DNA from 3 places in the Planococcus sp. SE5232 genome. Region 1 is predicted to be linked to each of the others. Evidence: riboswitches for the same ligand, from Rfam matches in the RefSeq annotation. Region 1 holds a riboswitch; each other region holds the start of a gene.

Region 1 (4,178 bases):
CTGTTCCAGAACATATGAAATAATTTCATCTTTTGCCGAAACAGGGAGCAGGGAAAACATTTTCGCCACACCTTCACGTATCGAGATGGATTGGTCAAGAATTCGGTCTTTGACTGGTTCCCAGCCCGTTGGATCAAACTGTTTCATAATAGCGATGATGTTATCATTGGCCGTTACAGTACCATCAAAATCGCAAAAAATAATCGGTTTGTTCAATCTGTTCACCCCCATAGCTCAAGAGCCGTTTGTAGTTCTTCGTGTTGTCCAGCGGCATCCTGTAAGGATTCTCCCTGAAGCACCGCATCTATTGCCTGTCTGAAGGCACGGCCGCCTCCAGCTGCGCCAGCCGGATGTCCATGAATTCCACCGCCGGCATTGATGACACTATCAATCTCGTAATCAGCCAACAGTAAAGGCACAAGCCCTGGATGGATTCCGGCAGAAGGTACCGGGAAGCTTCGTTTCAATGGGCTATCCCTGGTCAGTTCCTTGCCGAGTGCAAGAGCAGCTGTTTTCTCCAAGGCAACACTGCCGTAAGGAGAAGGAAAGAGGGAGAAGTCTGCACCGGCATAGCGGATCAGTTTCCCGAGTGCGAGCGGCGCAGCTAGGCCATAAAATGCGGATGAAGTGAAGGCACCACTGAATGCAGGATGCGCCATCAACGGCAAACCGATCTCATCATCTTCCGCCAATTCCTGCAGCACATCGAGACCGTATGCGTGGACGTTGAACAATAAGGCATCCGCTCCCAGCTCTCGTGCTTTTCTTGCCTTCCCTCTCAGGTCGGAAGTTCTGCCCGATAGGTTCACCGCATAATAGGTACGATGGCCCGTTTCTTCGTAGACATTCTCCAGTACTCTTTTACCCGTTATGATGCGGCTTTCGAATGGAGTCAGCGGATTGTCGAACAAAATTTCGTCGTCTTTGACAAGGTCTACGCCGCCTAAAGCCTGCTCGCGCAATTGAGCAGACAGAAAATCCAGATCGCGGCCGATGACGCCTTTGAATATGCTCATCAGAAGCGGCCTTCCGGCTACGCCAAGTGTATTGCGAATTTCTTCTATGCCGAAGCGCGGGCCGGGAAAGTGGCTGAGCAAATCATGGCTGAAATCCAAATCCAGTAGCTTCACTTCACCATCCAGGGATAGTTTGCCGAAAACCGTGGTCAGGATGGCAGGCAAGTCGGCTGAAAAATTGATGCTCGGGTAGGCAATCTCGAGTTCTGCCTTTATCAGCTCCGGCTTCAATGGATGGCTGTCTTCTGCGAATTCTTCGATGGAGACAACATGTCCCTTATGGTGTTTCAGTTGTGCCTGTTCAAGCAGCGGCAAGTCTGTCCAGGAGCCGATTGTCAGACCCAAAGCGATGCCTTCCGCTTTTTTTTCGAAGGAACCGGGCTTTCCATATACTTGATAAGTAGCAGTCAATACGCTCATCTATTCCACACTCCCATGCAATTTTAAAAATAAAAAACCTCTTCAAATAAGAAGAGGTTAAGGGCGTTAACAACTTCTTATTTCTCAGCCATCGGTTCTGGCTGCAAGAATTAGCACCGTGTCCACCATTGGACCGGTTGCCGGGTATCGTAGGGCTTGTCCCTCCACCTGCTCTGAATAAGAAAGATATGAAATTGGGTAAAACAATTTTATAGGTTCAATCCAAAATAAGTAAGTCGATTTAATACAGTAAAGTAATTCTGATTATTTCATGTGCGCAGAAGTCTGTCAACTCTGTTATCAAAAAACTGTTTTTATTTGAAAAATCCGTTGACAGTCAATTCTGAATCGTGATAGGATTCTCTTCATAAACTTAATAGTAATACACGTAGTACTCTTATCAAGAGCTGGCAGAGGGATTTTGGCCCGATGACGCCCAGCAACCGACCGTAATACCGTTGTGAGACGGGGCGCTTTGGCGCCAGGATGAATTTCCTGTAAGGCACGGTGCTAATTCCATCAGAAATTTAATTTCTGAAAGATAAGAGGCATGGAATCTCTTATTCTGGCCTCTTTCTTTTTGAAAGAGGCTTTTTATATTGCAGAAGAAAGGAAGATAAATGATGACTCTTACTGTTCCAACCACTTATAAAGCATTAACTGAATCGACGGCGATCGCATTGGCGAAGGTTGTCCACCCATTCGATGGCGATGCCCGATTGACTTGCCGGGAAATTGGCGACGGCAACTTGAATTATGTCTTTCAGATTGAAGATCCGCAAACCGGCAAGCGGCTGATCATCAAACAGGCGCTGCCATATGCGAAAGTAATCGGTGAAAGCTGGCCGCTGACCTTGAAGCGGGCGACCATTGAAGCCAATGTCCTGAGAAAACACGGAGAGTTCGTTCCTTCATTGGTACCCGCAGTCTATGCTACGGACGAAGAACTGGCCATTACGGTAATGGAAGACTTGTCCCATCTGGAGATTGCAAGGGAAGGCTTGGTCAACGGAAAGAATTTCCCGAGGCTGTCGCAGGATATCGGCGAATACTTGGCGGAGACTTTATTCCATACATCGGATTACGGCTTGCATCCTTTTGAGAAAAAGGGATTGGCTGCTGAATTCTCCAATCCGGAGCTCTGCAAGATCACGGAAGACCTCGTCTTTACAGATCCCTTTTTCGATGTTGAAACCAATGCGTACGAACCGCAGCTCCAATCAGCGGTAGAAGCGATCTGGAGCGATCGTAAGCTGCAGCTGGAAGTAGCGAAATTGAAGAAGAGCTTTTTGACTGAATCGGAAGCGCTGCTGCACGGCGACCTTCATACCGGCAGCATCTTTGCGAGCCAAACGGAAACCAAGGTCATTGATCCGGAATTCGGCTTTTACGGTCCAATCGGATTCGATGTCGGCTTGTTCTTGGCAAACCTCATGTTCCAGTCCATCACGCGGGAGGATGGAGATCGCCAGGTAATTGTAGATCATATTGAAAAGACATGGGAAGTTTTCGCTTCCCGCTTCACTGAGCTATGGAAAACAGAGAGTGTCGAATCGTTTAAAGAGACAGAAGGCTATTTGGAGTACGTACTTGAGAAGGTGCTGACAGATGCAGCCGGTTTTGCGGGATGTGAATTGATCCGCCGGACGATTGGCTTGGCGCATGTCAAAGACTTGGACAGCATCGAAGATACAGAAAAAAGAATCCACTTTAAGAAACAGGCGCTGCGGGCAGGACAAGCATTAATCCTGAAGCGCCAGCAGACAGCGTCGATTGGGGATGTACTGCAAATTCTGGAGGAGGCGCACACATGAGCATTCCTTTATCCATCAAATGGGACGGCCAACAGCTGACTATTCTGGATCAGCAGAAGTTGCCGCATCGTATTGAATACTTGACGCTTGAAACGGTGGAAGACGTGTACGAGGCTATTTTTTCATTGAAAGTCCGTGGAGCACCTGCAATTGGCATCACCGCCGCATATGGACTGGCAATCGGGGCTCAGCGGCACGATACAGATTCACTGGAAGCTTTCCAGCAATATGTCGAAAAAGACGCGGCGTATTTGAACGCCTCAAGACCGACTGCGGTCAATCTCGGTTGGGCGCTCAGCCGTCTGAAAGATAAATTAAGCGAAGCGGAGAACGTGCCACAAGCAAAGCTTCTGTTGTTGGCGGAAGCTGTGAAGATCCACAGGGAAGATGAAGAATCCTGCCGCAGCATCGGCGAACATGCGCTGGTACTGCTGCAGGGGCAAACGAAAGTCATGACGATCTGCAACGCCGGTTCGATCGCCACCGCCAAATATGGCACAGCTTTAGCGCCGTTCCATCTGGGAAGTGAGCGTGGCCGGCAGTTTGAAGTGTTCGCCTGTGAAACCCGCCCGGTCTATCAAGGCGCACGTTTGACGGTATGGGAGCTGCAGCAGTCGGGAGTCGATGTCACGCTGATCACCGACAGCATGGCAGCACACACCATCGGAGCGAAAGGCGTGGAAGCCATTATTGTCGGTGCGGACCGCATCGCTGCAAATGGCGACACGGCCAATAAAATCGGCACGTATAATCTGGCTTTGTTGGCGAATGCATTCAAAATTCCATTTTATGTAGCGGCGCCGGCATCGACTTTCGATCTGTCGATTGAAGATGGCACTGCGATTCCGATCGAAGAGCGCAACCCGGAAGAGATCACCCACATGAATGGACAGCCGGTGGCACCACTCGGCACAAAAGTATTTAATCC
Region 2 (4,178 bases), on a different contig from region 1:
GGAAAAATCCGCTGTTACCGTTTGTCTGCTTTTGTAGTGGCGAGATCGCCGATATATTGGATTACGAAGACGATGATCAGGATTAAGATCGTCGCCATCAACGTAACGTCTTCACGGCTGCGCTGGAAGCCATCCAGGAAAGCTAATGTCCCAAGACCGCCAGCGCCAATAATGCCCGCCATAGCCGTATAGCCGACGAGTGCAATGGCTGTTACCGTAATACCCGAAATCAAGGCCGGCTTCGATTCCGGCAACAGGACTTTCCAGATGATGGTGCCCGTCGTCGCACCCATAGAACGGGCCGCTTCGATGACCCCTTTGTCAATTTCCTTCAATGCAATAAGTACCATACGAGCGTAAAACGGAGCCGAGCCGATAATCAATGCGGGCAAAGCCGCATTCGGTCCCCGAATCGAGCCCATTAGGAATAAAGTGAAAGGAATTAACAGGATGATTAGGATGATAAAAGGAATCGAACGGAATATATTGACGAACGCTCCTGTTAGCCAATTGACCACTTTGTTGGCCCATAACTGTTTCGGCGCCGTTAAAAACAAGATAATTCCCAGAGCTAAACCGATTACAAACGTAAACACAGTCGATAATGCTGTCATATAGAGCGTTTCAAGTGTTGCTTCCCACATGCTGTCCCAATCTACATTCGGAAATAAAGAATCAATCATTGTGCATCACCTCCGCCTGAACATCTTCCGTGCGAAGAAATGCCAGTGCTTCTTCAATTTCTGCTTTAGAACCTTTCAACTGCAAAATCAATGTTCCATATGCTCCGCGCTGGGTATGCGAGATATTGCCCTGGACAATATTGACTTCCACTGCATGGCTGCGGATCAGTTTCGTCAGAATCGGTTGTTCAGTCTGCTCACCGACAAAAACCAATTTCACCAGTTCACCTGTAGGATATAGCTCCCGCAGATTTTTGATGGTTTCCTCAGAATCTCCGGAATCGGTCACCTGTGCAACAAAACGCTTCGTAATTTCCTCTTTTGGTGATTGGAAGACATTGAGGACATCGCCAAGTTCAACAACCCGACCGCCTTCCATGACCGCCACACGATGGCAAATCTTACGGATGACATGCATTTCGTGCGTAATTAGAACAATCGTCAATCCCAATCGTTTATTGATGTCCACCAGCAAATCCAGGATGGCATCTGTTGTTTCCGGATCAAGTGCTGACGTCGCTTCATCACATAATAGGACCTCTGGATCGTTTGCCAGCGCACGGGCAATGCCGACACGCTGTTTCTGGCCACCTGAAAGTTCGGATGGATAGGCATGTTCACGCCCGGCCAAGCCGACTAGCTCAATCAGTTCCTGAACCCGCTTTCCGCGCTGTTGTTTCGACACTCCAGCAATTTCAAGCGGAAATTCAATATTTTCTTTCACGGTCCGGGACCACAGCAGATTAAAATGCTGGAAAATCATGCTGACTTTTTGTCGGGCCTTCCGCAATTCCCCGCCTTTGATGGAGGTAATCACCTTGCCATTGATTTCCACCGTACCTGATGTCGGTTTTTCCAAGCCATTCAACAAACGAATCAATGTACTTTTACCGGCGCCACTGTATCCGATGATGCCGAATATTTCTCCATCAGCAATAGATAAATCGACTTGGTCCACAGCCGTAAGGACCGCTTTTCCTGTGTCGAACTTTTTTGTCACTTTTGTTAACTCAATCATTCGTTGTACACCCCTGAATCCTAAAAATAAAAGCCCTTCCGCGCATAACTGAGCAGAAGGGCAAACGTATATTACACGAAAACCAATCTCTCATCTTCCAAAGCTTTCGCTTCGTGTGATTTGGCACCATTTCATTTTCATGACGGTTGCCGGGCTTCATAGGGCACTTCCCTCCACCACTCTTAATAAGAGTTTCGATATGAAATTATTTGATCAGAAATCCAATTTACCACGACCGGCTATATTCGTCAACAGATTTTAACTTGTCATATAAATAAGGAACTGATTGGAAAGCATATATTTTTTCTTTCAATTGGCCATCTTCTGTAATCAGCAGGCATGGCACGCTTTCCACTTCATATAAACCCGCAATTTCCTGAACGTAATTCAAGTTCGCTTTGCCTAACTGCAGATCCGGCAACAGCTCTGTGACGACAGACAGCATTTTAGATGCCACTTGGCAGGTTCCGCACATCGGCGTGTATAAATAAAATGCAGTGATCCGTTTTGTATTCTTTTCTTTGATCCATTCTTTATGAGTCCATTCCTTCATCTTCTTCATCCCTCTATCAATAGCTTATTGACCTGGACATTCGCTGAAATGAGCACATCCTTCAGGATGCGAAGCGGGGTTTTCGCGACTTCCTTGTAGCTCCTGTTGACATAGAAATGCCGGGCTTCGGGAAACTCGCGTTTGACCAGCTTCCGCAATTTTTCTCCTGAAGAGTCTGCATCCACTAATATGATGATGTCCTGACCTTCGTATGGCAGCAATAATTCTTCAAGTCTCGATACACTAACTGTACCATTTGTGCAAAGAATCGTCACGGGTTCTGCAATGAGCGGTGCAATCCTCGATTTATCGCTGATCCCTTCCACCACGATCACCTTTCCCATATACACTCACCCCATCGAGTTTAGAATCCTAAAAGACAAGAGGCTATCTATTGTACATAAGATACCTTTATAATTTGGTATTCCACAAAAAGGCTGCCTAAAAACCCTTGGTTTCATTTATACATCGACAGACCTTCTGATTTGGATCCATTAAGGGTTAAGCATTTTTGAATTGCTGCCCATAAAAAAAAGCGCCAAAATACAGGCGCTTTCCAGGATTACTCGTTGATCATTTCTTTGTATTGGTCTGCTGTCATCAATGCGCTGACTTCATCTTCTGAAGGAGCTTCGATAACCACCATCCAAGCCTGCTCGTAAGGTGACTCGTTGACGAATTCCGGGCTGTCTTCAAGCTCAGAGTTAACTTCGACAACTTTCCCGCTGATTGGTGCATACAATTCCGAAACCGTCTTAACGGATTCCACGCTGCCGAAAGGCTGATCTTTTTTCAGTTCATCCCCGACTTGTGGAAGTTCAACGAAAACGATATCCCCCAATTCAGCCTGTGCGAAATGAGTAATTCCGATACGCGCATTGCCATCTTCGATTTTGACCCATTCATGTTCTTTTGAATAACGAAGTTCTTCTGGTGTGCTCATCTTGACCCCTCCAAATTATGTAGTTCATTCAAATTCAGTTTGACATAAACGGCTGTGAAATACAAGATGACACAAATCTACTACAGCCAGCTATTTTGGTAATCTGCTTCCTTAAACCCAAGTGTCACAGTTTTCCCGTCCCACGCCAACGGCCGTTTGATCAGCATGCCATCTGAAGCCAGAAGCTCCAATTGCTGTTCTTCGGACATGTCCGACAGCTTTTCTTTAAGTCCAAGCGAACGGTAAACCAAGCCGCTCGTATTGAAGAACTTCTTCAATTCCAAATCGCTTGCCTCATAAATCTCCGTCAACTGTTCTTTTGTCGGCGGGTTTTCTGCAATATGTATTTCGTTGTATTCCACACCATTTTGGTTCAGCCAACTTTTTGCTTTCCGGCAAGTTGTGCATTTCGGGTATGCATAATAAGTAATCACGTTAGTACCTCCCTTTTTTCTAAGCTTACCAAAAAGAAAGCTTTCGGTCGACGACTAAAAAAACAGGCAAACCCGATACAGCTGGGGATGCCTGTTTTCCACTACTCATTAAACGATGTATTTTTCGACATCGATCAGCTTGACAGCCGCTTCGCGTTTTTTCGCAATCACGTTGTAAGGCGTTGAACGAGTCAGTTTGCGCAACGCAGAAAGCATCATTCGCTGGTTGTCGCCTTCGATGGCAGCAATCAATGTTTCTTTCGCATCTTTTTCGATTTGATCGAATGCTTCCTGGCAGTAGATTTGCGTATATAGCAGTTTTTGCTTGGCTTTTTCCTCGCCTGATGCAGCAATCGCCTTTTCTGTACGCAAGACTACTGATTCCATTGCAAAGACGTTGCTGACAATGTCTGCGATGTTAACAAGCACTTCCTGCTCGGCTTCCAGTTTCGTGCCGTAAGTCTGAGCGGCAAGCCCAGCTGCCAGCAATGCGATTTTCTTCGCATTTTTCACCAGGTATTTCTCTTGAGCCAACGCTTCGGTGCCG
Region 3 (4,178 bases), 420 kb from region 1:
TTCATACCGGATCCTGTATTTTAGACGGACACTTTTCACGAACGAAGCAACAAAGCGATAAAGGAGAACATCTTTGCCCTTCACCGACTTTCATTCTTCTAAGCGTCATTAAACAACTAACCAGGATATGGAACAAACCAGCGGAGACTCCCGCGGGATAGCGATGTGCCGAAATCCACTCGGGCGTTTAGCCCGAGTTAGTTCGGCGCAAGCCCGTAGGAACGCGGAGCTGGTTTGTGGAATATCCATAGTAGATTTTTTTCTGTTATAAATTATTTGTTCAACTTGCATCAAAAAAGACAGCTGCCCGAAAAAAGGGAAGCTGTCTTTTTGAGTTAAAATAGGTTCAATTTTTCAATGCGGTTTATCGCTTCGGTGATACGGGTTTCATCAACCAATAATCCAACGCGGACAAATCCTTCTCCGCCAGCACCGAACCCGCTACCTGCAGCAACTGAAATATCCGCTTTTTCAAGTAGGAAATCAGCGAACTCGACACTGGTAAAGCCTTCTGGAACCGGCAGCCAGGCGAAAAAAGAGCCTTGAGGCGCTTCGATTTCCCAGCCGATGCGCGAACATTCCTTGACCAGGACATCGCGGCGTTTTTCATAGAGAGCCACTAAGTCATCCACACATTGCTGATCAGCACTTAAAGCTTTGGCGGCAGCCAACTGGACGGCGGGAAACAGACCGGCGAATAGATGGTCCTGGATCAGGTTCAGGGCTTCGATCATTTTCGAATGTCCGACAGCAAATCCAATGCGCCAGCCGGCCATATTGTACGTTTTAGATAAAGTATACATCTCGATGCCGACTTCTTTGGCCCCTTCGGATTGCAGGAAGCTCACCGGTTTCTTTCCTTCGAAACCAACTGCGCCATAAGCGAAATCATGGACGACGGCAATGCCGTTGTCTTTTGCAAAAGCGACAGTCTCATCAAAGAAGTCTTTATTGGCCACTGCGCCTGTCGGATTGTTCGGGTAGTTCAAATACATCAGCTTAGCTTGCGAGCGAACAGATTCAGGCACTTCACCGTAATCCGGTAAATAGCCATTTTCTGGATTGAGCCGCATCAGTTTATAGTCGATATCGGCGAGTGGAGCCCCGGACAGGTAATCCGGATAGCCAGGGTCCGGCAGCAGCAGGAGATCCTGTGGATTCAACAAGGCCAGTGGCAATTCGACAAGCCCGACTTTTGTTCCAGCCAGAATGGCTACTTCAAGGTCAGGGTCGATGTCCACGCCGTATTCGCGTTTGTAGAAATCCACTGCAGCCTGGCGCAGCTCGGAAATGCCGCGAAAAGGGGAATACTTATGTGTTTTTGGATCAGCCGCTGCGGTTTGCAGTGCCTTGATGATATGGTCGGGCGTCGGCTGGTCAGGATTGCCCTGGCCAAGGTTGATGACGTCGCGTCCTTCGGCGATGGCTTTACTCGTTTTAGCAACCAATGAAGTAAAAAATTGTGTAGGCAGGTTTTGCAGGCGATTTGAAAATTCCATATAATTCTCCTTGTTTTCGAAATAATTGCACATCTACCCCAAATCTTATAGAGTTGTAGGTAACTTGTCTAGTGGAGGAGAAACATATGAAAATTGCATGCGTTCAGATGGATATCGCTTTTGGAGAACCGGAACTGAATTATCAGCGGGTCATGGACTATTTGAAGGAAGCGGCCGGAGGTGGAGCGGAAACGATTGTCCTGCCCGAAATGTGGAATACGGGATACGCATTGACAGAGCTTGATACACTTGCAGACAGCACGAACCGGACCGTGGAGTTGCTGAAGAGTTTTGCGAAAGAACACAAGGTCAATATTGTCGGTGGATCTGTTTCGACGAAAAAGAACGGTGGTTTCTATAACACGATGTATGTCGTCGACAAAAATGGAGAGCTTATTTCGGAATATGATAAAGCGCATCGCTTTTGCTTGATGGATGAGCATATCCATCTTGAAGAAGGAGATTCACTGGGTACATTCGAGTTGGAAAATACCGTTTACGGCGGAGTCATTTGCTACGATATCCGTTTCCCTGAATGGATTCGCGCGCAGGCACTGAATGGTGCAAAACTAATTTTTGTATCAGCTGAATGGCCGGAGGCACGAATTGATCATTGGCGCATCCTGCTGCAGGCGCGAGCGATCGAGAACCAATGCTTTATTGTGGCAGTAAACCGCATCGGCAGCGATCCAAACAACGAGTTTGGGGGAAGCACGATGGCAATTGCTCCATGGGGAGAAGTCCGTCTCGACATGAAAAAAGATGAAGGCGTCGCTTATATCGATATCGATTTGGATGAAGTGGAAGAAGTCCGGAAGCGAATACCGGTTTTTGAAGACCGCCGCGATAAATTGTACGAAAAATTCAAAAAGTAGATTGACACTCGTAATTAATGCCTGTAACATAAAATTTAATCAAATAACGTAAACTTATCAAGAGAGACTGAGGGATAGGCCCTATGACGTCCGGCAACCCCCGATTGGGAAGGTGCCAAATCCAACGGAACATGCAAATGTTCTGGAAGATAAGTCGAGAAACTAAAATTTTCGATGTCTCTTTCTTGATGAAAGAGGCATCTTTTTATTGCCGGGAGGACGCTATGATACAGATTGAGAAATTGACGAAGACCTACACAACTAAGCATGGCACAATCACCGGAGTGGACAATGTATCATTGGATATCGGAAAAGGCGAGATTTTCGGGATCGTCGGCTATTCAGGTGCCGGAAAAAGCTCGCTGATCCGATGCATCAACCTGCTGGAACGGCCGACCTCTGGCAGTGTGACGGTAGATGGCAACGATTTAACCCAACTGAACGGAGATCAGCTGAGAAAAGCCCGGTTGAAAATCGGCATGATTTTCCAGCATTTTTATCTGATCAGCCAAAAGACGGTTTACGACAATATCGCTTTTGCGCTTCGCGCAGCAGGAACTCCTGCAAAAAACATTAAAACGCGGGTGGAAGAGCTGCTCGAAATGGTCGGTTTATCCGACAAGCGGGATGTTTATCCGGCACAATTGAGCGGCGGGCAAAAACAACGCGTCGGCATCGCACGGGCACTTGCCAACAATCCGGCCGTTCTGCTGTGCGATGAAGCTACCTCCGCCCTTGACCCGAATACGACTTTATCCATTTTGCGTTTGTTGAAAGACATCAACCGTAAATTGGATATCACGATTGTCCTCATCACGCATGAAATGAATGTCGTCAAGGAAATCTGTGACCGCATGGCCGTCATGCAAGGGGGACGCGTCATCGAAGAAGGCCAGGTATATGATATTTTTGCAGATCCACAAAAGGAATTGACCAAGGAATTCATATCCAGTGTCGTATCGTTCAATGTACCAGAGCATATTTTGAGCGAATTTACAGGCACACTGGTGAAAGTGCTGTTTAAAGGCGGCGTGGCCGGAGAAGGCGTGATTTCCGATATGCTGCAGAATTACCCGGTAAAAGGCAACTTTTTGCACGGAGCGATCGAGTATATTCAGGAACAGCCTCTCGGCATTTTCATCATGGAGTTGAAAGGTACTTCTACCGCCGTCATGGACGCATTGAAGTATATGGAAAGCAGATCAGCAATTGTGGAGGTGATTCCGAATGGGCATTGAATGGGGACGGATTATTGAATTGTGGCCAGAAATACAGACGGCCTTCTTTCAGACATTGACGATGATCGGAATTTCTTTAGCTGTCGCGCTGATTGTTGGGCTGCCACTTGGAATCTTATTATTCATTACAGACCGCGGCCTGTTTCTTGAAAATCGGCCGGTCAATGCGGTGATCGGCTTTATTGTTAACATCGTGCGTTCCATTCCATTCATCATTCTATTGGTGGCACTCATCCCGTTGACGAAATTGATCACAGGAACAACAATCGGCCCGATTGCGGCCAGTGTATCTTTATCGGTTGCTGCCATTCCCTTTTTCGCACGGATTGTGGAAAACTCACTCCGTGAAATTGATAAAGGCGTCATCGAAGCAGCGATTGCAGTGGGTGCAACCCCATGGATGATCATTAAAGACGTTCTTTTGCCTGAAGCGAAAGCGAGCATCATCCAAGGTGTGACATTGACCATCATCAGCTTGGTCGCCTACTCGGCGATGGCTGGTGTGGTAGGTGGCGGAGGCATCGGAGATTTGGCCATCCGCTTCGGCTATTACCGGTACGACAACA

What was found. Region 1 has a riboswitch for S-adenosylmethionine ahead of mtnK (S-methyl-5-thioribose kinase). Riboswitches for the same ligand answer to the same signal wherever they lie in the genome.
Region 2: linked by a shared signal. The riboswitch ahead of ACRC6Q_RS16480 (methionine ABC transporter ATP-binding protein) and the one ahead of mtnK (S-methyl-5-thioribose kinase) in region 1 are both predicted to bind S-adenosylmethionine.
Region 3: linked by a shared signal. The riboswitch ahead of ACRC6Q_RS02490 (methionine ABC transporter ATP-binding protein) and the one ahead of mtnK (S-methyl-5-thioribose kinase) in region 1 are both predicted to bind S-adenosylmethionine.

Annotation. Positions count from the first base shown of each region.
Region 1 is NZ_JBOGCP010000001.1:112,686-116,863, forward strand. It holds gene ACRC6Q_RS00485 (2-hydroxy-3-keto-5-methylthiopentenyl-1-phosphate phosphatase) at 1-216, opposite strand, end outside; gene mtnW (2,3-diketo-5-methylthiopentyl-1-phosphate enolase) at 222-1,436, opposite strand; SAM riboswitch class I at 1,511-1,620, opposite strand; SAM riboswitch class I at 1,831-1,984, shown strand; gene mtnK (S-methyl-5-thioribose kinase) at 2,060-3,250, shown strand; gene mtnA (S-methyl-5-thioribose-1-phosphate isomerase) at 3,247-4,178, shown strand, end outside.
Region 2 is NZ_JBOGCP010000005.1:140,679-144,856, reverse strand. It holds gene ACRC6Q_RS16485 (methionine ABC transporter permease) at 15-683, opposite strand; gene ACRC6Q_RS16480 (methionine ABC transporter ATP-binding protein) at 676-1,701, opposite strand; SAM riboswitch class I at 1,789-1,893, opposite strand; gene ACRC6Q_RS16475 (thioredoxin family protein) at 1,928-2,254, opposite strand; gene ACRC6Q_RS16470 (toprim domain-containing protein) at 2,260-2,598, opposite strand; gene gcvH (glycine cleavage system protein GcvH) at 2,817-3,197, opposite strand; gene ACRC6Q_RS16460 (arsenate reductase family protein) at 3,278-3,631, opposite strand; gene ACRC6Q_RS16455 (acyl-CoA dehydrogenase family protein) at 3,740-4,178, opposite strand, start outside.
Region 3 is NZ_JBOGCP010000001.1:528,200-532,377, forward strand. It holds gene ACRC6Q_RS02480 (pyridoxal phosphate-dependent aminotransferase) at 336-1,499, opposite strand; gene ACRC6Q_RS02485 (carbon-nitrogen family hydrolase) at 1,586-2,374, shown strand; SAM riboswitch class I at 2,426-2,530, shown strand; gene ACRC6Q_RS02490 (methionine ABC transporter ATP-binding protein) at 2,599-3,612, shown strand; gene ACRC6Q_RS02495 (methionine ABC transporter permease) at 3,602-4,178, shown strand, end outside.